DNA from 3 places in the Bacillus sp. YH3-2-B2 genome. Region 1 is predicted to be linked to each of the others. Evidence: predicted binding sites of a transcription regulator. Region 1 holds the regulator's gene; each other region holds the start of a gene.
What was found. Region 1 encodes LexA, which represses DNA repair genes until DNA is damaged. Its sites were predicted from a motif close to CGAACATATGTTCG; they were not measured.

Region 1 (7,329 bases):
TTGTTTTGATGTTTTTATTCTTCAAGATGAACGGAGGTTTTGTCCAACGTATATAATATTGTGACAAAAGTGTAAACAAAAGAAAGGATGATGTTATGGAAAAAAGGGTTAGAAGAGTAGACCGTAAAGCAGCTGGCAAAGAGGCAGAGCAGAAGAAACCGTCCAAAGTCACCCTGTTCTGCCGTTCGCTTCAAAGGCTGAAGCATTTGTATTGTAACATAAACATACAAATGCCATCAATAACCAAAAAAGGAATTTTAGTTTTAATTTTACCGTTTTTGCTTCTGCCGTTCTTTCGGGCTGATGCCGCTTCAGATATTTACGGCAGTTTCGAGGAATTAAAGCTGAATGAAGATCCTTCCGATTTTTCCATTTCAACGCGGGAGCATGACCCTTCTGTCCTCATATTAGCTATACACGGCGGAGGCATAGAGCCGGGGACCAGTGAGTTAGCCAGAGAAATTGCCGAAAACCGGAGTTTATATTTATTTGAAGGGTTAAAATCAGCCGGTAATGCGGCTCTGCATTTGACAAGTTCGCATTTCGATGAACCTAAGGCCGTGCAAATGGTGAAAGAGCACTCTAATGTCATTTCATTGCACGGTTACGGCAGTGATGATAAAAAGATAAAAATCGGCGGTACAGACAGAGAACGAGCCGAACTTTTGACCGATGTGCTGAAACGGCACGGGTATCCTGCCGTTCTTCTTGGTATAAATGATAAATATGCAGGCGTCAGTCCGAACAACCTTGCCAATCAATCTTCATCCGGATTGAGTATCCAAATCGAAATGAGCACCGGCTTCAGAACATCACTATTTGACACTTTTACGCTGAAAAGCAGAGCATCCACACAAAATAAGACCTTTTATCAATTCACAAAAACGATTTCTGATTTTATCAGTGACAATTATTAATAAGCACGCCTATTTTGTCGGCGGGGCTTTTTCTTTTGAAATTTATGAAACTTTAAGTTCTTAAGATCGTATACATAATTGACAGGATGAAAGAAAAGAGGTGGGCAAATGAAAGTGATGATCGGGTCTATCATTCTTCTTGTCATCATCGGATTCGGTTTATGGCTGATGCTTAGTCCAATCTTTAAACAAGTGGGAAGCGGAGCCAAAAAATTAAAAAAGTCATGGGAGGAAGAAGATCAGCATGAGCGAAAATAAGCGCGGAAACACAAAAAAAATTCTCGGCGGTGTGATTATAGGTGCAGCCCTTTTAATTGCGGGCGTCACAGCGTCACTATTCATTGAAAAAATACCGAACGGTTATGTCGGGGTTGTATACTCACCGAATGGCGGGGTAAAATCCGACACATTGGACCAAGGCTGGCACTTAGTCGGATTATTTAATAAAGTAACGGAATACCCGGTGCGTATGCAGACAGTGAATAATGAAAATATAAAAGTGGCAACCTCTGACGGTAAAAATATTGAAATGGATATCGCTTACAACTATGTCGTGCAGCCTGATAAAGTAGTCGATCTGTTTAACAAATTCGGGGCGGTAGATGTGGAAACGATCGAAAATACATATTTAAAAACAAGGCTGTGGGATGCGGCGCGAAAATCAATCAGCAAATACTCGGTTATTGACACATACGGGCAAAAATCTGCAGAAGCCGCTGCCGATGTTCAAAAGAGATTTGCTGATGATATGAAGAGTCTTGGATTTTTAATTGATGATCTGACGCTTGGCGTACCAAAGCCGGATAAAGCCACACAGGAAGCCATCGATGCAAGGGTGAAGTCTTCACAGGAACTTGAACGGACACAAACTGAAATTAAAATAGCCGAAGCCGAAGCGAAAAAGAAAAAAATTGAAGCGGAAGGGATCGCTGACTATAACGAAATCATAAAGAAATCAATGTCCGATGAAATGATCAAATATAAATGGATTGAAAAATGGGACGGAAAAACGCCGAAAGCGACAGGCACAGACTCACTGCTGCAGCTGCCGCTGGACGATCAGAAGCAAAAGTAAATAGAGAAGGAGGCGATTGCCTCCTTTTTATGTTTTTTCCTGAGGGTCTTTTTCCGGCACTAATTCTTCAGACGCCTCGGTTTGATAGCTCCATAGCGTGCTATCCGTCTCTGTTGTGTCCTGGTAATCTTCGGGGAGTACATATTGCTGCAAATACCGGTGAAAAAATGCCTCAAAAACAGAAATGCAAAGTGCAGAGATAACCGATGCCGCGGCAGGAGAGACATTAAACCCGCCAATGTTCATCAGGAATATCCATAATATAATGAATGAAATTCCGAAATCAGCTGCAACGGCTGTGAAATTGCTTGTTCTCGGCAGAATCATGCAATCACCCGCAAAATAAGTGATTAAACTTAAGATCACTGTAATAAACAGAACGTTTAAAAAGGTTACTTGGTACATAAGATCCAGAACAATGTACAGTAAAGCAAGTGTGAGCGCCGTTTTAGAAGCGAAAGCAATTACGTGTTTCATTTGAACCACCTTCGTTATTTCGTTTAGTCTTCATTGTAAGCAATCCGCAAATTTTTAAACTGGTATATAGTGGTTATAAAGTAAAATGTGAATAGACATCACAGGATTCACAAGTTAAAATATGTAAAAAGGGGGATGCAAATGAAAAAATATTGGATATGTATTGCTGTTTTTTTATTATGTTTTAGCGGAATACACTCAGCTAAAGCGGCTACCACTGAATTCGGATCAAAAACAAGCTTCACTTTGGAGGGAAACGCAAAAGAGTTTCATATTGAAAATCCGGGGACTGTAGCTGCCGACGATTATTTTTTAGGCTATAAGTTCACCATAATGAACAACTCTTCGTGCGGTTTAAGCATGAAACTCCAGCGGATGGCGCTGAACGGAAATTTTTATACATTAAGTTCTAAAAACTACAGCGGCAGCTGGCTAAACCTCAGTGCCCAGGATAAAAAATCAATTGATCCGTATCACAAATACAGGATTCTGGTTGAAAGTTCTTCAAACGTCTGTGGTCCCGTCTATATTAAAGGGTTTTACGGTGTAGAATATTATCATTTTGATTGAAAATAGATACTCGCTAAAGGCAGCGGGTTTTTTTATATTTATATTTAACTTATTGCACTATGTACTAAATATTCATAGTTGAATTTTTGACGTACCTGCCCAAAGAAAAGATAAAAAATCAAATTCATCACGCACAAATATATAAAAAGTTGAAAAATGGATGAAAAGTTTCTTGAGGGAAACATTATTAGTTGACTTCAAAAGTGTGATGTCGGATAATAAGAATGTAAGTTTTTCCTCCTTAGCAGATTCGTTTCTTAAGCCAGGGCGAATCTGCTTTTTTTATGCAAAAAAACCCCTCTGTAAGGGGTTTTTTACGATAAATGAAGTTTAATAGAATTAATGGACGGCTCTGAATACGCCGATCACTTTTCCCAAAATGCTTACGTTTTGCAGGATAATCGGCTCCATCGTCGGATTTTCCGGCTGCAGCCGAACATAATTGTCTTCTTTATAGAAGCGCTTAACCGTCGCTTCATCATCTTCGGTCATAGCTACGACGATTTCTCCGTTATTGGCCGTGTTCTGCTGTTTGACAATGACGTAATCTTTGTCAAAAATGCCGGCGTCAATCATACTTTCTCCCATGATTTCTAACATAAAGACATGTTCGCCCGGAGGAACCATCCGGTCAGGAAGCGGAAAATACTCGTCGATATTTTCAACAGCCGTAATCGGAATACCCGCCGTCACTTTCCCGATGACCGGAACGTTTACGACCTGGCTTTTCGGAATATGGACTTCTTCTTCATCCAATACCTCAATCGCCCTCGGTTTAGTAGGGTCCCGTCTGATCAGGCCTTTTGTCTCCAGCCGCGCCAAATGGCCGTGCACGGTTGAACTGGAAGCCAGTCCTACTGCTTCTCCTATCTCTCTTACAGAAGGCGGATATCCTTTCGTTTTTACCTCTTCTTTAATAAAACGCAGGATATCAAGCTGCCTTTTTGATAGCTTCGTCATATTTCGCACCTCAAAACGTCGATTTTTAAGTAGATTATAGCATGATTTTCCTGACAGTACAAACATAGGTTCGAAAAAAACGATTGACAGAAACATTTGTTCGTATATACTGAAAGATATAAAAAGCGAACAAACATTCTTATCGGAGGTTATTTACATGGCGAAAGAATCTATCATATTTGTCGGGCTGTTTACTGCGATTTTAAGTGCCGCTATTTTACTTGTCTCATGTGCGGGAAATGATCAGTCCCTCAGCCAATATGTTAAAATAAAGGTTCAGGACGGCGATACACTCTGGTCACTTGCGGATCATGTAGCAGAAAAGAAACACATTAATAAAGAAGATTTCATTGAGTGGGTGACGGAGAATAATCATCTCCAAACTGCTGATATAAAGCCCGGAGACGAACTTATTCTTCCGGTTAAGAAGAAGCATCCGGCCGTATATCAGCTGGCCATTGTCAATTAGAGAGGAAAGAGAGAAATGAAGGCGCTCATTTATGCCCGCGTAAGCACAAACAAAGAACAGCAGCAAACGTCATTAAAAAGACAGGAAGAAGAGCTCAGTGAGATCGCTGCTGCAAACGGCATGGAAGTCGTGAAAGTCATTTCTGAGAAAGCCAGCGGTTATGAAATGGATCGCGACGGAGTATTTGAAATGCTTGATGAAATTAAAAAATCACATATTGACGCGATATTGGTGCAGGACGAAACGAGATTGGGAAGAGGAAACGCCAAGATTGCGCTTTTGCATTGTATTTACAGGGAGAACGTAAAGATATATACGACGGCTCATAAAGGTGAACTGGAGCTTTCCGAAGCTGATTCGATGGTACTTGAAATCGTCAGTATTGTTGAGGAATATCAAAGGAAAATTCACAATATGAAAATCCGGCGGGGAATGAAAAGAGCCGTGAAAAACGGCTACAAACCTGAACGGAATCTGAAAAACAGACATGAAAACAGCGGAAAAGAAAAAAAAGAGGTTCCGGTTTCGGAAATTATCAGGCTGAGAGCCAACAAGCTTACCTTTGCAGAAATCGCAGCGACCCTAAGAGGATTCGGCTATGACGTGTCCAAAGCCACGGTTCACCGGCGGTTTCAGGAATATACCGCAGACACAGAAGGCAGCTGACGCGCATCAGTTGTAAAAAAGACTGCGTTTTAGTAGTATATAATCAACACGCACCAAAGGAGCTTATTATGATTTCTAAAGAAAAAATCGCAAGAATTAACGAATTGGCTCAAAAAGCTAAATCAAACACGATAACGGATGAGGAAAAAGCTGAACAGCAAAAGCTTCGCCAGGAGTATTTGAAAGGATTCCGCTCCTCAATGAAAAATACGTTAAAGAGCGTAAAAGTGATTGATCCGGAAGGCAACGATGTCACCCCTGAAAAATTAAAAAGAGAACAACAGAAAAATAATCTTCACTAAACAGAAAGAATACGGCAATACGTATTCTTTTTTCGTATATACTAATATCAGGATGTGCTTTACGACAATTTTCAACAAGTTTATCTCAAATTTAAGCTGAAAGAGTTGAGAAAAAGTCAGCATCGCTTTATGATGAAAAGGTACAACAATAAGGAAGGGGATTATAATGGATACAATTGAAAAGAAATCAGTTGCCACCATTCGTACACTATCTATAGACGCAATTGAAAAAGCGAATTCCGGACACCCGGGCATGCCGATGGGAGCCGCTCCGATGGCATACACGCTGTGGACGAAATTTATGAATGTAAATCCGCAGAATCCGGGCTGGTTTAACCGCGACCGCTTTGTTTTATCAGCAGGCCACGGTTCAATGCTTTTATACAGCATGCTGCATTTAAGCGGATATGACCTCAGCATTGAAGACTTGAAACAGTTCCGTCAATGGGGAAGCAAAACACCGGGACATCCGGAGTTCGGGCATACAGCCGGAGTAGACGCAACGACCGGGCCGCTTGGACAGGGTATTGCAATGGCAGTGGGAATGGCAATTGCAGAACGCCATCTGGCTGAGACATATAACCGTGATTCATTCAACGTAGTTGATCATTATACATACAGTATTTGCGGAGACGGCGATTTAATGGAAGGCATTTCTTCCGAAGCCGCTTCTCTTGCAGGCCATCTTGAATTAGGCCGCCTGATCGTATTATACGATTCTAATGACATTTCCTTAGACGGCGATTTAGACCGCTCTTTCTCTGAAAATGTAAAGCAGCGTTTTGAAGCAATGAACTGGGAAGTTCTTTATGTTGAGGACGGAAACAACATCGCTGAATTGACGGCTGCCATTGAAAAAGCGCGCCAGAATGATAAAAAACCGACTTTGATTGAAGTGAAAACCACGATCGGTTTCGGTTCTCCAAACCGCGCGGGCACATCCGGCGTCCACGGTGCTCCGTTAGGACTAGAAGAGAGCAAGCTGACAAAAGAAGCGTATGCTTGGACGTTTGAAGAAGATTTTTATGTTCCGGAAGAAGTATACGGGCATTTCAATCAAGCTGTAAAAGAAGCCGGCTCGAAAAAAGAACAGGAATGGAATGAACTGTTCGCGGCTTATAAAGAAAAATATCCTGAACTTGCTGAACAGCTGTCACTCGGCATAAAAGGCGAGCTTCCTAAAGACTGGGATCAGGAAGTTCCCGTTTATGAAAAAGGCAGCAGCCTTGCTTCCCGCGCATCTTCAGGTGAGGTGCTGAACGGGATCGCCAAGAAAATTCCTTTCTTTGTCGGGGGATCTGCTGACCTTGCGGGTTCAAATAAAACGACAATCAAAAATGGAGGAGACTTCACGGCCAAAGACTACGCCGGGAAAAACTTCTGGTTCGGTGTCCGTGAATTTGCGATGGGCGCTGCATTAAACGGAATGGCGCTTCACGGCGGCCTCCGCGTATTTGGCGGCACATTCTTTGTATTCTCTGATTATTTAAGACCTGCCATTCGTCTGGCATCATTGATGGGACTCCCTGTCACTTATGTATTCACGCATGACAGTATTGCCGTAGGAGAAGACGGGCCGACTCACGAACCGATTGAGCAGCTTGCTTCTTTACGCGCACTTCCTAACCTATCTGTGATCAGACCTGCTGACGGAAATGAAACCGCAGCTGCATGGAAGGTTGCCGTTCAAAGCCAAGATCATCCGACAGCTCTTGTATTGACACGCCAAAACCTGCCGACGATTGATCAGCAGGCTGAAGAAGCGTATGCGGGCGTGGAAAAAGGGGCTTATATCGTTTCCAAAGCCCAAACGGAATCACCGGCCGCTCTTCTTTTAGCGACAGGTTCTGAAGTCGGACTTGCGATCGAAGCTCAAGCGAAACTGGCTGAAGA
Region 2 (7,329 bases), 140 kb from region 1:
GCCTACATCAGTAATATATGCCGTTCCTTTCGGCAAAATGCGGTTATCTGCCGTTTGCACGTGTGTATGGGTGCCTACCACGGCAGAGGCTCTTCCGTCTGTGTACCAGCCGATCGCAATTTTTTCGCTTGTCGCTTCGGCGTGAAAATCAATAAAAATGTACGGCGTGCGCTTTTTCGCTTCTTCTATTAATTCATCCGCTTTAGCAAACGGATCATCAAGCGGCGGAAGAAACGTCCGTCCCTGTAAATTAATGACGGCAAGCTCTTTTCCGTTCGATTTAATATAAGTAATGCCTTTGCCCGGCGTACCTTCCGGGAAATTCGCCGGCCGGACAAGATGCGGCACATCATCAATAAAGTCGAAGATCTCTCTTTTATCCCACGTATGGTTTCCCATTGTAATGGCATCTGCTCCCGCTTCCATAAGGCTGTGGTAGATCTTTTCTGTCAGTCCTTTTCCGTGTGCTGCATTTTCTCCGTTAATAATTGTAAAATGCGGTTTATGTTTCGCTTTCAGTTTCGGGACATATTCTTTTACCATGTCGCGGCCCGGGGAACCGACAACATCTCCGATAAATAAAATTCTCATACATTCCATTCCTTCCTTTTCAGGGACTCAAAAAAATAAAGTGATGCGCTAAGCATCACTTTATTTTGCATACTCTACGGCTCGAGTTTCTCTGATCACGGTCACTTTAATGTGTCCCGGATAATCAAGCTCGTCCTCAATTCGTTTACGGATATCACGCGCCAAACGATGGGCTTCTAAATCATTAATGGAGTCCGGTTTCACCATGATGCGAACTTCACGGCCGGCCTGAATCGCAAATGATTTTTCAACACCTTCGTAAGACTCGGAGATTTCTTCAAGCTTTTCAAGTCTGCGGATATAGTTTTCGAGCGTTTCACTTCTCGCGCCCGGTCTTGCGGCTGACAGTGCATCAGCGGCAGCGACCAGAACGGCGATAATGGAAGTCGGCTCTTCGTCTCCGTGGTGTGACGCAATACTGTTAATGACGACTGGATGCTCTTTATATTTGGTCGCAAGCTCCACTCCGATTTCCACGTGGCTTCCTTCCACTTCATGGTCAATTGCTTTACCGATGTCATGCAGAAGACCGGCCCGCTTGGCAAGCTTTGCATCTTCTCCAAGCTCGGAAGCCATTAAACCGGCTAAAAACGCAACTTCCATAGAATGTTTCAGTACGTTCTGCCCGTAGCTTGTACGGAATTTCAACCGGCCGAGGATCTTGATCAGATCCGGGTGGAGTCCGTGAACGCCGACTTCAAACGTCGTCTGCTCACCCATTTCCCGGATATAGTCATCAACCTCACGGCGGGATTTTTCAACCATTTCTTCAATGCGCGCCGGATGAATACGGCCATCCTGAACGAGTTTATCAAGAGCAATTCTTGCCGTCTCCCGTCTGATCGGATCAAATCCGGAAAGAATGACTGCTTCAGGTGTGTCATCAATAATCAGGTCAATACCTGTAAGCGTTTCAAGCGTACGAATGTTACGCCCTTCACGGCCGATGATACGTCCTTTCATCTCATCATTCGGAAGATTGACGACCGATACCGTCGTTTCGGCAACATGATCTGCTGCACAGCGCTGCAAAGCAAGCGACAGAATGTTTTTCGCCTTTTTATCTGCCTCTTCTTTCGCACGGTTTTCGGTTTCTTTTGTCATGATGGCGATGTCATGTGAAAGCTCATTTTCAACCCGGTCAAGAATGATTTGTTTCGCTTCATCCCGTGTCAGGCTCGAAATGCGTTCGAGTTCTGACTGCTGCATACGAATCATCTCATCCACTTTGCTTTCCATCTCTTCAATATGTTGTTGTCGTTCATTCAGAGAATGATCTTTCTTCTCCAACATCGCTTCCCGTTTATCAATTCCTTCGTGTTTACGGTCAAGATTTTCTTCTTTTTGAAGTAAACGGTTTTCTTGTTTTTGAAGCTCATTTCGTCTTTCACGAACTTCCTGTTCAGCATCTATTCGAAGTGTATGGATTTCGTCCTTTGCTTCAAGCAGAGCTTCTTTTTTCAGTGCTTCAGCATCACGCTTTGCATCTTCAAGGATTTGCTCGGCAGCACCGCGTGCGCCCGCAATCTTTGCTTCGGCAATGGTTTTACGAACATAGTAGCCAACAACTAAACCGAGCAGAGTCAGCAAAATGGAGATGAGAACCGTCATTGGGGTCATACTTTCACCTCCTCTTGCTATGAACTTGGTTTTTGCTTAAATAAGTGCCGGCATGTACATTGTCTGATTTTCTCAACATACAGAACCTTCACAGGGAATGAGTCTCTCATGCCCTTGTCAAGTTTAAATGGTTTAACAATCATGTTAAAAAAACAAATGTTACAACTTCATTGTAATTGTGTCGGAAATACTTGTCAAGCTTGCCAGCTTAACGATTCGCCTTCAGCTCGGATCGTTGCCCATGTATATATCATACCATACCTTCCTCCGCTTTTCGTGAATGACGGCTCTGTCAGTCCGCCTGGTTAAGCAATTGGTAAATTCTATTGTTTACCTGTCCTAATTTGGCGTTATTCTGAATGTTTGACAGTAATATGACATATTTGCTTGCCGAATGGCTGAAGCTGTTCAAAATGTTGTAACCGGGCATAACACCGTGATTGGAATAGCTTCCCGGATCAATGTAAAACCCCATCCCGTAAGCGGCACTGCTTCCTGCTGTAAACATTTTTGTGAAGCTTTCTTTTGAAAGGAGCGTGCCGTTTACGATCGCTTTATCAAATTTATAGAGATCTTCAGCGCTCATATACATGTCGCCCGCCCCGTACAGCTGCGATAAGTCCAAAAGGTGCGGCGTTACAAGACTGCCGCTCTCATCGACTTTGTAGCCGACGGCAGGATATTTGGCTTCAGCAAATGTTTTGTAAAATCCGGCATGCTTCATTCCGGCCGGTTTGAACACGTGTTCTTTTATATATTGTTCATAAGACTCCCCGCTGACCTGAGATACGATATAAGCAAGCACTGAATAGTTGGAATCCCTGTAATCCCAAACCCCGGGCTGCCGTTTAATTCCGCGGTATTCTATATCCTTGATTAAATCAATTGGAGAAATCGGTCCCCGACCCTCAATATGCCCGTTTATGCCGGACGTATGATTGAGCAGGTTTTTCAATGTAATGCGCGTGCCGTTAGGAAAATTCGGCAAGTATGTACTGACGGGGTCACTCGTCTGCAGCAGCCCTTTTTCTTCAAGCTGCAGGACAGCCGTCGCGATTAACGCTTTTTGTGAAGAACCGATATAATATGATGTCTCCGGATTGTTTTTAATTTTTTGTTTTCGGTCCGCATAGCCAAAGCCTTTTTTCAGCACAACTTTTCCATCTTTTACGATCATTGCTGTGCCGCTGAACCCGATCTGTTGCAAGTAATTGCTGATCTGTTTATTGCGATCGATTGATTTAGGTGTTTTCTCTTTTTGCGTCTTTTCTTTTTTCTGTTGAGTCTGGTCTTTTGAAGTATCAGATTGAGCGGCGGGAGCATTTTTAACGGATTCCTTCTCCCGATGATGCGCTGTGACGGTCCAGATCATAATAAAAACAGTGACAAGCAGCAGAAAAAGAAACAGCCCTCCCGTTTTCATCAGCTTCTTCTTTCTTTTTTTATTTATTCTTGTGCGGCGGGGGCTCGTCATCTTTTTTCCTCCTCAGATATAATTTCAACTTTCGCCATGATGTTAGACGAGTGAAGGGTGAAAAAAGTTGTAACATTCCAGATAAAATTTTCCGAAACAGCCAGTGTTTTTTGAAACACACAAAAAAAAGAGCGGAAATTGCTTACTCCGCTCTTTTGATCGTGTTTTTATTCTTCTAATTCCATCTCTTCCTGAACTTCTTCCGCTTTGTCCGTTACACCGTTATTGTCTAAACCGTAATATTCACGGATTTGTTCCTGAATCATCAGCATGATGTCTTTATTTTCTTTTAAGAACTGCTTGGCGTTTTCACGGCCCTGACCGAGGCGTTCTTCTTCATAAGAATACCACGAACCGCTTTTTTGCACGATATCCAGTTCAGTTCCAAGGTCGATGATTTCCCCTTCTTTGGAGATTCCTTCACCGTACATAATGTCCACTTCAGCCGTACGGAACGGAGGAGCGACTTTGTTTTTTACGACTTTAATTCTCGTTTTATTCCCCATGACGTCGTTACCCTGCTTTAATTGCTCGGCACGGCGCACTTCAAGGCGCACGGAAGAATAGAATTTCAGCGCGCGGCCGCCCGGTGTCGTCTCCGGATTTCCGAACATAACGCCGACTTTTTCACGAATCTGGTTAATAAAGATTGCGATTGTTTTAGATTTATTGATGGCGCCGGAAAGCTTACGGAGCGCCTGAGACATAAGACGCGCCTGTAAACCGACGTGTGAATCACCCATGTCACCTTCAATTTCAGCTTTTGGAACAAGCGCCGCAACAGAGTCAACGACTACGATATCAACAGCTCCGCTTCGCACCAGCGCTTCAGCAATCTCAAGCGCCTGCTCTCCCGTATCCGGCTGAGAAAGCAGAAGCTCTTCGATATTGACACCGAGCTTTTGCGCGTAAACAGGATCAAGAGCATGCTCAGCATCAATAAATGCGGCCTGTCCGCCTTTTTCTTGAACCTCAGCGATTGCGTGAAGCGCTACAGTCGTTTTACCTGAACTTTCAGGTCCGTATACTTCAATAATCCGTCCGCGCGGGTATCCGCCTATTCCGAGAGCGGTATCAAGTGCAAGGGAGCCGCTTGGCACCGTTGAAATTCTTGTATCCGTTTTTTCTCCGAGCTTCATGATGGAACCTTTGCCGAATTGTTTTTCTATTTGCTTAAGAGCCATATCTAAGGCTGCCTGACGATCACTCATTTATTTTTTCCTCCTTTATCTTGCCACTACATATACTATACCTTGTTTACTGGCATTTGCCAAGAAAAAAGCGAACGCATATTCGGATTTTTTCCGCGTTCGCTTTTCTGCAAAAGAGCATAATTTCCCTTATAAAACTTAAAAATCAGAGAAAACGGCTCTTTAAAACTTTATTTTTGATCCAGCATTTTTAAAATGAGATGGCAGCCGTATTTAGCGGCGCGCTTTCTGATTCCGGTTCTTGAGCCGGCAAAGTGAAATTCGTGCACCTCTTCTTTTCCTTCCGCTGAAATGCCGATAAAGACGCGGCCCGGCGCATGCCCTTCCTGCGGATCGGGGCCCGCAACTCCGGTAAAGCTGATGCCGATATCGCTTCCGGTCAGCTTTCTCACACCGGCTGCAAGCTCTTTCGCACACTCTTTGCTGACCGCTCCGCTTTCTGCGAGCGTCTCAGCTTTCACGCCGAGCACATGCTGTTTCACGCTGTCGGAATAGCAGACAACGCCCCCTGCAAATAGTTGAGACGCACCGCTTAAATCAGTCACCCACTCTGAAAACAGGCCGCCTGTAAAGCTTTCGGCAGAAGAAATCGTGATTTTGTTTTGTCTGCATGCTTTTGAAAGCTCCTTCACCAGGGACGTATCATCATATCCGTAGAAAAATTCACCGACACGTTCTAAAATGGCGGCTTCCGTTTCTTTTAAAAGCCGTTCTGTTTCTTTTTCGTCAGCATGTTTCGCCGTTAAACGCAGCGTGACCTCGCCGTCAGCAGCAAGCGGCGCAATCGTCGGATTCGTCTGCGCGTCAATGATATCTTCTAAATCAGCTTCAAGCTGGGATTCACCGATTCCGAAAAACCGCAGCACGGTTGAAACGATTTTCTCATTAGAACCGAGCTTTTTAAGAAGCAGCGGCTTCGCTTCATTTTCAAACATCGGACGCAGCTCGCTCGGCGGTCCGGGAAGCAGCATATAAAGCCTTGAGCCGTGCTCTGCAAGCATTCCCGGCGCCATGCCGAAATGATTCGCCAAAATGTCCGAGCCCTCAATGACGAGCGCCTGTTTGCGGTTATTCGGCGACATGGTCCGTTTTGTTTTCGCGAAATATTCTTCGATCGACCGGAACGCTTCGTCATTCAGAACGAGCGGGCGCCCCAGTGTGTTTGCAATGGTTTCTTTCGTTAAATCGTCCTTGGTCGGTCCGAGGCCGCCTGAAAAAATAATCAGGTCTGAGCGCTCTTCGGCAATGCGGATGACTTGCTTAAGCCGCTCCGGATTGTCACCGACAGCGGTATGGTAAAACACGTTTACACCGATTTCCGCCAGCTCTTTACTGATAAACTGCGCGTTCGTATTGGCGATCTGGCCGAGCAGAAGCTCCGAGCCGACCGCAATGATTTCTGCTTTTTTTGCTATTTCCATCTTTAAGTCCTTCTTCCTTAGTTAGATGTTTTTAACGCATCCCAGTTCTTCGCAAAATAATCCCAGCCGGAAATGACTGTGAAGAGCACGGCCACCCATAAAGCGATATCGCCGAACGGGAAAGAAACGAGCTCAAACGGAAGATTATGCAGCAAAAGCGCGGCAACAGCGATGATCTGGGCCCATGTTTTAATTTTCCCCAGCATATTGGCGGCTACAACTTCCCCCGTTCCCGCCAGCACAAGTCTTAATCCCGTTACGGCAAATTCGCGGCTGATGATGATGATGACCATCCACGCCGGCGCAAGGTCAAATTGCACAAGCGTAATTAATGCCGCGGACACCAGCAGTTTGTCAGCCAGCGGATCTAAAAATTTCCCGAAGTTTGTCACGAGGTTCAGTTTTCTGGCGTAGTAGCCATCCACCCAGTCAGTCGTTGATGCGATAATGAATAAAACAGCTCCCGTAAGATGCGCGACCGGAATCGATTCATCCCCTATATGAACGCTGCCCCAATGAAAAGGAACAAGCATGATAATCATAAATACAGGAATTAAAGCGATTCTTGCCAGTGTGATTTTATTCGGTAAGTTAAACATAAAGCCCCTCCAATAATATGTACTCGGACGTGAAGAAAAAGTCATCTTAATCGTTCAGATGACTTTTCCCCTTTTATTTTTTCATCTTGATTGTGATGGTCTGCGCCATCACATCATGCGGATTGAGTTCATAGGACAGAACCTCTCCGTTGATTTTAATTTTCAGGTTAGGGGCATAGCCCGTGCGGATTTCAATCTGCTTTTGATCCGTGACGTCTTTTTTAAAGGTTTCGCCTTTTTGCAGCGTTCCTTCTTTTAAAGAACCGCCGCTGTCATCACGGACGCGGATCCATGCGCTGTCAGAAGCAATCAGTTCAAGCTTATACTTATCTGCCCCGGAGACGTTGTATGAAGAAGCCGAGCCTTCCGTCCCGGCCGCTTTGATCTCCGTCTTATCGCTGCTTTTTTCTTTC
Region 3 (7,329 bases), on a different contig from region 1:
TTTTACGCGTTTCGCCGGCTTTACGAGCGTTTCCCATGTATCATTTTCTTCCTGTTTTAATAACAGAAGCTCCACTTTCGCTCCCGTATCTTCTTTTGTGCCGAATAATCTTGCAGGCAGCACACGGGTATTGTTCAAGACGAGACAATCCCCTTCATTAAAAAAGCTTACAATCTCTTTAAACGAACTGTCCGTCAGCCCGCCCGTCTGTTTGTTGAGCACCATCAGCCGTGATGCGTCACGCTCTTTCAGCGGCACTTGGGCAATGAGGCGTTCAGGCAGTTCAAAATCAAATAAATCGACTTTCATCATTTCACCTTTATTCTATCTATTGTTATTTCATTCTGCCGAAAAAATTAAGCAGAATGGATAGTATCACACTGATCACAATACAAGTGACAACGGGAAAGAAAAATGTAACATTTCCCTTCTTAACGAAAATATCTCCGGGCAGCCTTCCGACAAAGTGCCAGACTGCGCCGGCAATAAGCAAAACGGCACCGAGAACCATGAGAACCTTCGGAAAGTCAGTCACGGGCGGGCGCCTCCAATCGAAAATGTTCATACACAGCCGGAGTCACGACCCGTCCCCTCGGCGTCCTCTGGAGAAATCCGATCTGCAGCAGATACGGTTCGTACACATCCTCTATTGTATGCGGTTCTTCGCCGATTGTCGCGGAAATCGTATCAAGGCCGACAGGACCGCCGCTGAATTTTTCGATCATGCCCATCAGCAGCTTATGGTCGATATGGTCAAGGCCGAGCGCATCGACTTGAAGACGTTCGAGCGCGTCGTGAGCGATTTCTTCCGTGATGCGGCTGTCGCCGAGCACCTGGGCAAAATCTCTCACCCTTCTGAGAAGCCGGTTTGCAACCCGCGGCGTTCCCCTTGACCGTCTGGCGATCTCCAGAGCCGGAGCTTCTTCGATATCCACTTCAAAAACGTCAGCCGTTCTTGACACGATATCTGTCAGCTCTTCCTGCGTATAGTATTCAAGGCGCGACAGCACCCCGAACCGGTCTCTGAGCGGTGCGGTCAATAATCCGACCCTTGTCGTCGCTCCTACAAGCGTAAAAGGGGGAAGGTCGAGACGGACGGAGCGGGCGGACGGGCCTTTTCCAATGACGATATCAAGGCAGAAATCCTCCATCGCCGGGTACAGCACTTCCTCAATCGAGCGGTTCAGCCTGTGAATTTCGTCTATAAACAGCACATCCCCTGGTTCGAGCGCCGTCAAAATGGCTGCCAAATCTCCCGGTCTTTCGATGGCGGGACCTGACGTCGTCCGCATCTCCACACCCATCTCATTGGCCACGATAGACGCAAGCGTTGTTTTCCCGAGACCCGGAGGCCCGTATAAAAGAACGTGGTCCAGCGTTTCCTGCCTCATTTTCGCCGCATCGATAAACACGCGCAGATTTTCTTTCACCTTCTTTTGGCCGATATACTGGGCGAGATTCTGCGGCCTGAGGCTTTGCTCGATTATTGATTCATGGCTGTCTGCTTCACTTGAAACGAGCCGTTCATCCATGAACATCACCTTACTTTAATAATTTTTGCAATGCTTTTTTCACATATTGATCTGTTGAAAGCGCCGTTTCCTCTTTTAAGTGAGGAAGCACTTTTTTAATTTCTTTTTCGGCGTAGCCGAGAACCCTAAGCGCTTCAAGCGCCTCGTCAAGCGCCGTTTCAGCCTCTTGTTTTTCAATGCGCGCTTCATGATTGAACAGGTTGTCAATCATTTCAGGCACGACGTCGGCCAGTTTGCCTTTCAAATCAAGAATAATCTGCCGCGCCGTTTTTTTGCCCACACCCGGAAATTTCACCAAAAAGGCTTCATCTTCCTGTTCGATCGCTTCGATGACGGCTCCGGGGTCACCGGAACCGAGGATGGCGAGCGCCCCTTTCGGCCCGATGCCGGTGACGTTCAGCAGCTTTGTGAAAAGCGCTTTTTCTTCCCGGGTTGAAAAACCGTACAAAGAAAAGGCGTCTTCTTTTATATGATGATACGTAAAAATGGTCTCTTGATTGCTTACCTTATAAATAAACGGGTTCGGAGTGAAGACCTGATAGCCGATTCCGCCGTTTTCAATCACGATGTATTGGGGAGATACATAATCAATCGTCCCCTTCACGAATTCAATCACACCTATTCACCTCTTTGACTGCTTATCATTGTAACACAAAAACAGCCAAAGTCTTATAGAAAAGTTAACGTATGTTCGCTTTGACACCTTCCATTCAGAAAAAAAAAGACATGTGTCACATGTCTTGCGTCAAAGTCAGCCGCTGTAAGTCTTAATATGATCGATCACGCTCTCAAACTCCGCTTTTGTCCTGTACGGTATGCCGTGTTCCAAGTGCTTTTGCAATCGGCTTTCCAGCCTTTCTATATCAATCTGGAAGAAAGATTGAATCGGCTCGGCCAGCGATCCGGGACGGCCGTGAAAAGTGGAGATGACGCCTCCGTCCGTGACGCCGATATAACCGTTAACCTTACTGAGCGGAGAAATGTCATCAACATGCTTACGGAAAAGGACGAAGCCTTTTTTCTGCTCAACGAGCGTCCAGCCCGCATATGCGGCCCAAAAATCCTCCATCGCCAAAACGGTTTCATCCGTATGTTCGATGCCGACATCACCGTCCAGATAGACCTTTTCCAGCTGGACGTGCACCCGAAGCGGCCCGTAATGCTCAACCTCCGCCCCGTATGCGCCTTTTCCTCCGCAAATCAGGACTGCAGCCGATAAGATAAGCATAAACAATAGACGAGCACCGCAAATTCGTTTCACCAATAACACCTCTTTATTCAATCAAACTCTTGATGCTAGTTTGACCAAAGATGCCGGTGCTTAACCGTTTTCTTTCATTTGTCTGTTTCAGCCGAAAAAAAGCAGCCTCTATATGAGGGCTGCCCCGATGATTATGCCCGGCCGGCTGAAATCAGTTTCATTTGTCCGGGCGTCAGTTTGAGCCGGTATCCCCTTACGGTCAGATACACAGTTTTTGCTCCGCGGCTTTTGTCATGCTCCGTTTTTTTCATTCCGGCCCCTCCGTTACGTTTTATTACTTTTATGTTACCACCGCAACATAAAGAGCGTTTTAAGAATATGTAAAGAAATGATGAAGCTTTATCCATAAAAATACTGCCGGATGAAATCATCCGGCAGTCCCGTTTAACGGCTGTTTCTGTTCATGTCTTGCAGCTTTGTAAAAGTAGCGTTGTCGGTAAACACTTGAATTGTACGGCCGTCCGCAAATTTTTTGGCCGCATGTTTGACATGTTTATCATCATTTTTCGTAAAAGGATGATTTGTTCTGACGGCAATGACGACTCTCGTGTCAGTCACGATGACCTGACTATCCTGTACGCCTTTTACTTTTTTCACGCGGTTTGCAACTTTTGCCGCCAGCCTGATGTTTTCGGCGTTGTCATACCCATTATAAGACATTGCTGCCGGCGGCGTATTGACATTTCGGCCGTTATATGTGCCGTCCGTCGTTAACGGAACCCCGTCATTAGGCGCATACTGGTCGGACACGTTTGTCGTATTATGACGGCCGTTTCGGTTTTCCATCATTTCAGAAACGGGTCCTTGATGGTCCATTCCGTACTGGCGTCTGCCGTTATCATTATCATTCGAATAATATCCGACCGGACGTGTTGACTGATTGTAGCGTCCGTCATTCATGGCATTATTTGCTCCGCATGCCGTTAAGCTTGCCGTCACGGCTAAAACGCCTGCGATCGTCATCAGTTTTTTACCCAATGGAAAAACCCCCCGTGGATTCATCGCTGTTTGAGCGTTTTCCGCTCATGTTTAGGATGTGCGGCCGACGGCGGGTTTAAGCTTGTCAGTTATGTCCATTCCTCAGTTGGACATAAAAAAAGGAACGACATACATCGTCCCGAAACATTAATCTTCTTCTTCCTCCGGCCGTCCGAATACTTGATTTGGACTCGGCTGATTCGGCGCGGCATTAGGATTTGCTCCGCCGTAAGGCATAAAATATCCGGCGTTTGCACCCACATTCGGATACGGCTGCACAGGCACATTTGCGTGATGGTGATGTGAACCGTGGTGATGATGGTGGTGGTGATGTGAATCATGGCAGCCGCAATCATCATCCTTATATTTTCCATCATGATGAGGCGCGTTTGCGTAATGTGACGAATATCCGCCGTAATACGGCATTTGACCGTACGGAGCACCGCCGAAACCTGATGCAGAACCATCATAATGCTCTGCATTTTCATGGGCCTGGTTCTCATATTCACCGTAACCCGCTTGCGGCCCAAATCCCGGATGATGGAATCCGTGATGATGGAATCCGTACGGTAATGGCATCGGCATTACCGGAAAGCCTCCATAACCTCCTCCAAAACCGCCGAAACCTCCGCCTACCGGGAAGCACGGATGGCATAGTCCCGAACCCGGCAGCATCGGTGTCACCGGAACCGGACAAGGACAAGGCATGCACGGCATCGGGTAATGCATAAAAGGCGGTTCAACGGCCGGCATATTCGGAAACGGGACATTCGGAATGTTTGGCATGTTCGGCAGATGATAAGCGGCGTTTTCTTCTTCCATCTTTCCGGCTTCAGGCGCCTTCGGCATATTCGGGTAATTCGCGTTTTCCATGTTGATCATTTCCTCCTGTTGTGGAATGTTATTGTCATGCTCTTTTTCTTTCGGCTCGACAAAATGTGTCACCGGTTCCTCCGGCTTAGGAGGCGACCACGGCTGAAACAGCTGATTGGACGGATAATATTGGTTCATATCAGCTTCCGGCAGCACATTTTCATGCTTTTCAGGGATTGGCGGCACATACGGAATTGACGGCTTCGGTTCTTCCGGTATGGTGTCTTCAATGTCCACAACTGATTTCGGTTTTTCTTTGGCATATGGATGCTCATGCTTATGCGCAGACGTTCCGAAGCCGGCCTTGGGCTCTTTTCTGACCGGAACGGCTTCTGAAGGCACCTTTATCTTCATTCCAGGCATAATTAAGTCTGGATTGCTAAGCTGATGATTCAGTTTTTTTAACTCTTCAAGATCAACTCCGTATTTTTCAGCTATTTTCCAGAGCGAATCGCCTTTTTGAACGATATGAATTTTCAACGTTTTCCCCTCCTATGCACAAAACGTGAACGGTACATTTGTCATTACAATACGTTTCTTCACACTATATGCCGGTGGACTGGGCATGATGATAAAAAATTTGGGAAGGAGGGGAAATTTTTATGATTACGTATGACTCAGCATTCTGTTCAAAGCACGAAGCGCTTCTGTCCGAACCGCTTCCGGAACTTTAATGACACCCTTCGGCTCGCCTTTTTCAAGCTGCTCAAGCGACCACAATAAATGCGGCAGGTCGATTCTGTTCATTGTCAGACACGGACACATATCGGGATTCAATGATTCAATCTGTTTATCCGGGTGCGAGTGAATGAGGCGCTGAACAAGATTCATTTCCGTGCCGATCGCCCACTTGCTTCCCGGTTCTGCCTGTTCAATCGTATCAATAATATATTTGGTAGACCCGCTGTCGTCACTGAGCGAGACCACTTCCCGCGAACATTCCGGATGAACGATAATGCGGATGCCGGAATCCCGCTGCCGCAGCTGAGAAATATTTTCCGCTGTAAACTTTTCGTGTACGGAGCAATGCCCTTTCCAAAGGATGACTTTAATGTTTTCCGGATGTTCAGTAAGCAATCGGTTCTGCCCCGGGTCCCATACAGCCATTTCTGTCAGCGGAATGCCGAGGTCATAGGCCGTATTTCTGCCTAAATGCTGATCCGGCAAAAATAAAATTCTTTCTTTTTGTTTAAAAGCCCATTTCAGCACACTCCGGGCATTCGAAGAGGTGACGGTCGCTCCTCCGTGCCGTCCGACGAATGCTTTAATTTCCGCCGTCGAGTTAACATATGTTAACGGAATGATGGTGTTACCGTACAGTTCTTGAAGCTCTTGCCATGCTTTGTCCGTCTGCTGAATATCTGCCATATCAGCCATCGAGCATCCGGCGCGCATGTCAGGCAAAATGACGGTTTGGTTATCATCAGTCAGCATATCAGCGGTTTCCGCCATAAAATGCACGCCGCAAAACACAATATATTCCGCCTCTTTATTTTTTTCCGCCACTTGAGCAAGCTGCAGAGAGTCACCTGCCGTATCGGCGAATTGTATCACTTCGTCTTTTTGATAGTGATGTCCCGGAATGAACAGGCGCTTTCCGAAATCCCGTTTAATGGCGGCGACACGCTTTTCCATTTCTCCGGTGCTCATGTCTTTATAATGGCTCGGCATCATTTCGGCTGATGCAGTTAGCACGTCAAAAATAGACATCTTAAAAATCCCCCTGTTCCGCAGCCTCAACATCCATGCTGATGTCGGCGCTTTTTACTGAATGAGTCAGAAATCCGAGTGAAATATATTGGACGCCCGTCCCTTTATAAGCGGGCAATGTATCGAGCGTTATGCCTCCGGATGCTTCCGTTTTGATATGACCCGGTGTCATGCCTGCAAAACGCCGGACGGACTCAGGCGGACAGTTGTCAAACATAATAATGTCTGCGCCCGCTTCTATTGCCTCGAGCAGCTGCTGTTCGGATTCGATTTCGACTTCCACCGCAAGCATCTGCCCCGCCGTTTTTCTTGCCCGCTCCACAGCTGCCTTTATCGATCCGCAGGCGGCAATATGATTATCTTTAATCATGATGCCGTCATATAAGCCGAAGCGATGATTAAAGCCGCCTCCGATGCGAACAGCGTATTTTTCCAGCATTCTGAGCCCGGGTGTCGTTTTTCTCGTATCACAAAGCTTGATGGACGGATCATCAAGACGCCTTTTGGCCTCATCCGTCATGGTCGCAATGCCTGACATTCTTTGTATGAGATTCAAAATGACCCGCTCCCCCGTAAGAAGAGCTGCCGCCCGGCCTTCCATTTCAGCGAGCACGTCTCCTCTTTTCATCCGTTCTCCGTCTTTTTTCAGGGAGCGGATGCGGATATCATCGTGTAAAAGCTTCCATCCTTCACGGATAACGTCTTCTCCGGCAAACACGCCGTCTGTTTTTGCGATGATCCGCGCTTTACATTGCTGATCAGAAAAAATCGCTTGTGACGTCGCATCACCCGTTCCGATATCTTCCTGAAAAAAATGAGTCAGCATTTGTTTCAGCTGCAGAATGTCCATAGTTCCCCAATCCTTTCGTTTTTTCTGATAACTGTTCCAGATGTTGAATGAATGATTTGTTTTCCGTGCCACTCTTTCTCCGTCCCGGGAAAATCAGTGCGAAAATGAGCGCCTCTGCTTTCTTC

Region 2: recA (recombinase RecA) is a predicted target of LexA. The motif match lies at 4,968-4,981, and genes of this name have one in related genera.
Region 3: ruvA (Holliday junction branch migration protein RuvA) is a predicted target of LexA. The motif match lies at 2,213-2,226, and genes of this name have one in related genera.

What each region holds. Positions count from the first base shown of each region.
Region 1 covers NZ_JBSJQE010000001.1:958,762-966,090, forward strand. Annotated here, with positions in the region: gene ACWJJX_RS04500 (poly-gamma-glutamate hydrolase family protein) at 96-917, shown strand; gene ACWJJX_RS04505 (hypothetical protein) at 1,026-1,175, shown strand; gene ACWJJX_RS04510 (prohibitin family protein) at 1,162-1,992, shown strand; gene ACWJJX_RS04515 (YndM family protein) at 2,020-2,469, opposite strand; gene ACWJJX_RS04520 (hypothetical protein) at 2,611-3,039, shown strand; gene lexA (transcriptional repressor LexA) at 3,379-3,999, opposite strand; gene yneA (cell division suppressor protein YneA) at 4,157-4,468, shown strand; gene ACWJJX_RS04535 (YneB family resolvase-like protein) at 4,484-5,134, shown strand; gene ACWJJX_RS04540 (DUF896 domain-containing protein) at 5,203-5,436, shown strand; gene tkt (transketolase) at 5,603-7,329, shown strand, end outside.
Region 2 covers NZ_JBSJQE010000001.1:816,121-823,449, reverse strand. Annotated here, with positions in the region: gene ACWJJX_RS04120 (TIGR00282 family metallophosphoesterase) at 1-591, opposite strand, end outside; gene rny (ribonuclease Y) at 652-2,211, opposite strand; gene ACWJJX_RS04110 (serine hydrolase domain-containing protein) at 2,504-3,685, opposite strand; gene recA (recombinase RecA) at 3,853-4,896, opposite strand; gene ACWJJX_RS04100 (competence/damage-inducible protein A) at 5,067-6,317, opposite strand; gene pgsA (CDP-diacylglycerol--glycerol-3-phosphate 3-phosphatidyltransferase) at 6,335-6,916, opposite strand; gene ACWJJX_RS04090 (helix-turn-helix domain-containing protein) at 6,990-7,329, opposite strand, start outside.
Region 3 covers NZ_JBSJQE010000003.1:635,698-643,026, forward strand. Annotated here, with positions in the region: gene queA (tRNA preQ1(34) S-adenosylmethionine ribosyltransferase-isomerase QueA) at 1-309, opposite strand, end outside; gene ACWJJX_RS13365 (DUF2905 domain-containing protein) at 335-535, opposite strand; gene ruvB (Holliday junction branch migration DNA helicase RuvB) at 528-1,532, opposite strand; gene ruvA (Holliday junction branch migration protein RuvA) at 1,543-2,148, opposite strand; gene ACWJJX_RS13380 (intercompartmental signaling factor BofC) at 2,284-2,793, opposite strand; gene ACWJJX_RS13385 (hypothetical protein) at 2,925-3,044, opposite strand; gene ACWJJX_RS13390 (YhcN/YlaJ family sporulation lipoprotein) at 3,178-3,771, opposite strand; gene safA (spore coat assembly protein SafA) at 3,919-5,124, opposite strand; gene nadA (quinolinate synthase NadA) at 5,251-6,354, opposite strand; gene nadC (carboxylating nicotinate-nucleotide diphosphorylase) at 6,356-7,204, opposite strand; gene nadB (L-aspartate oxidase) at 7,186-7,329, opposite strand, start outside.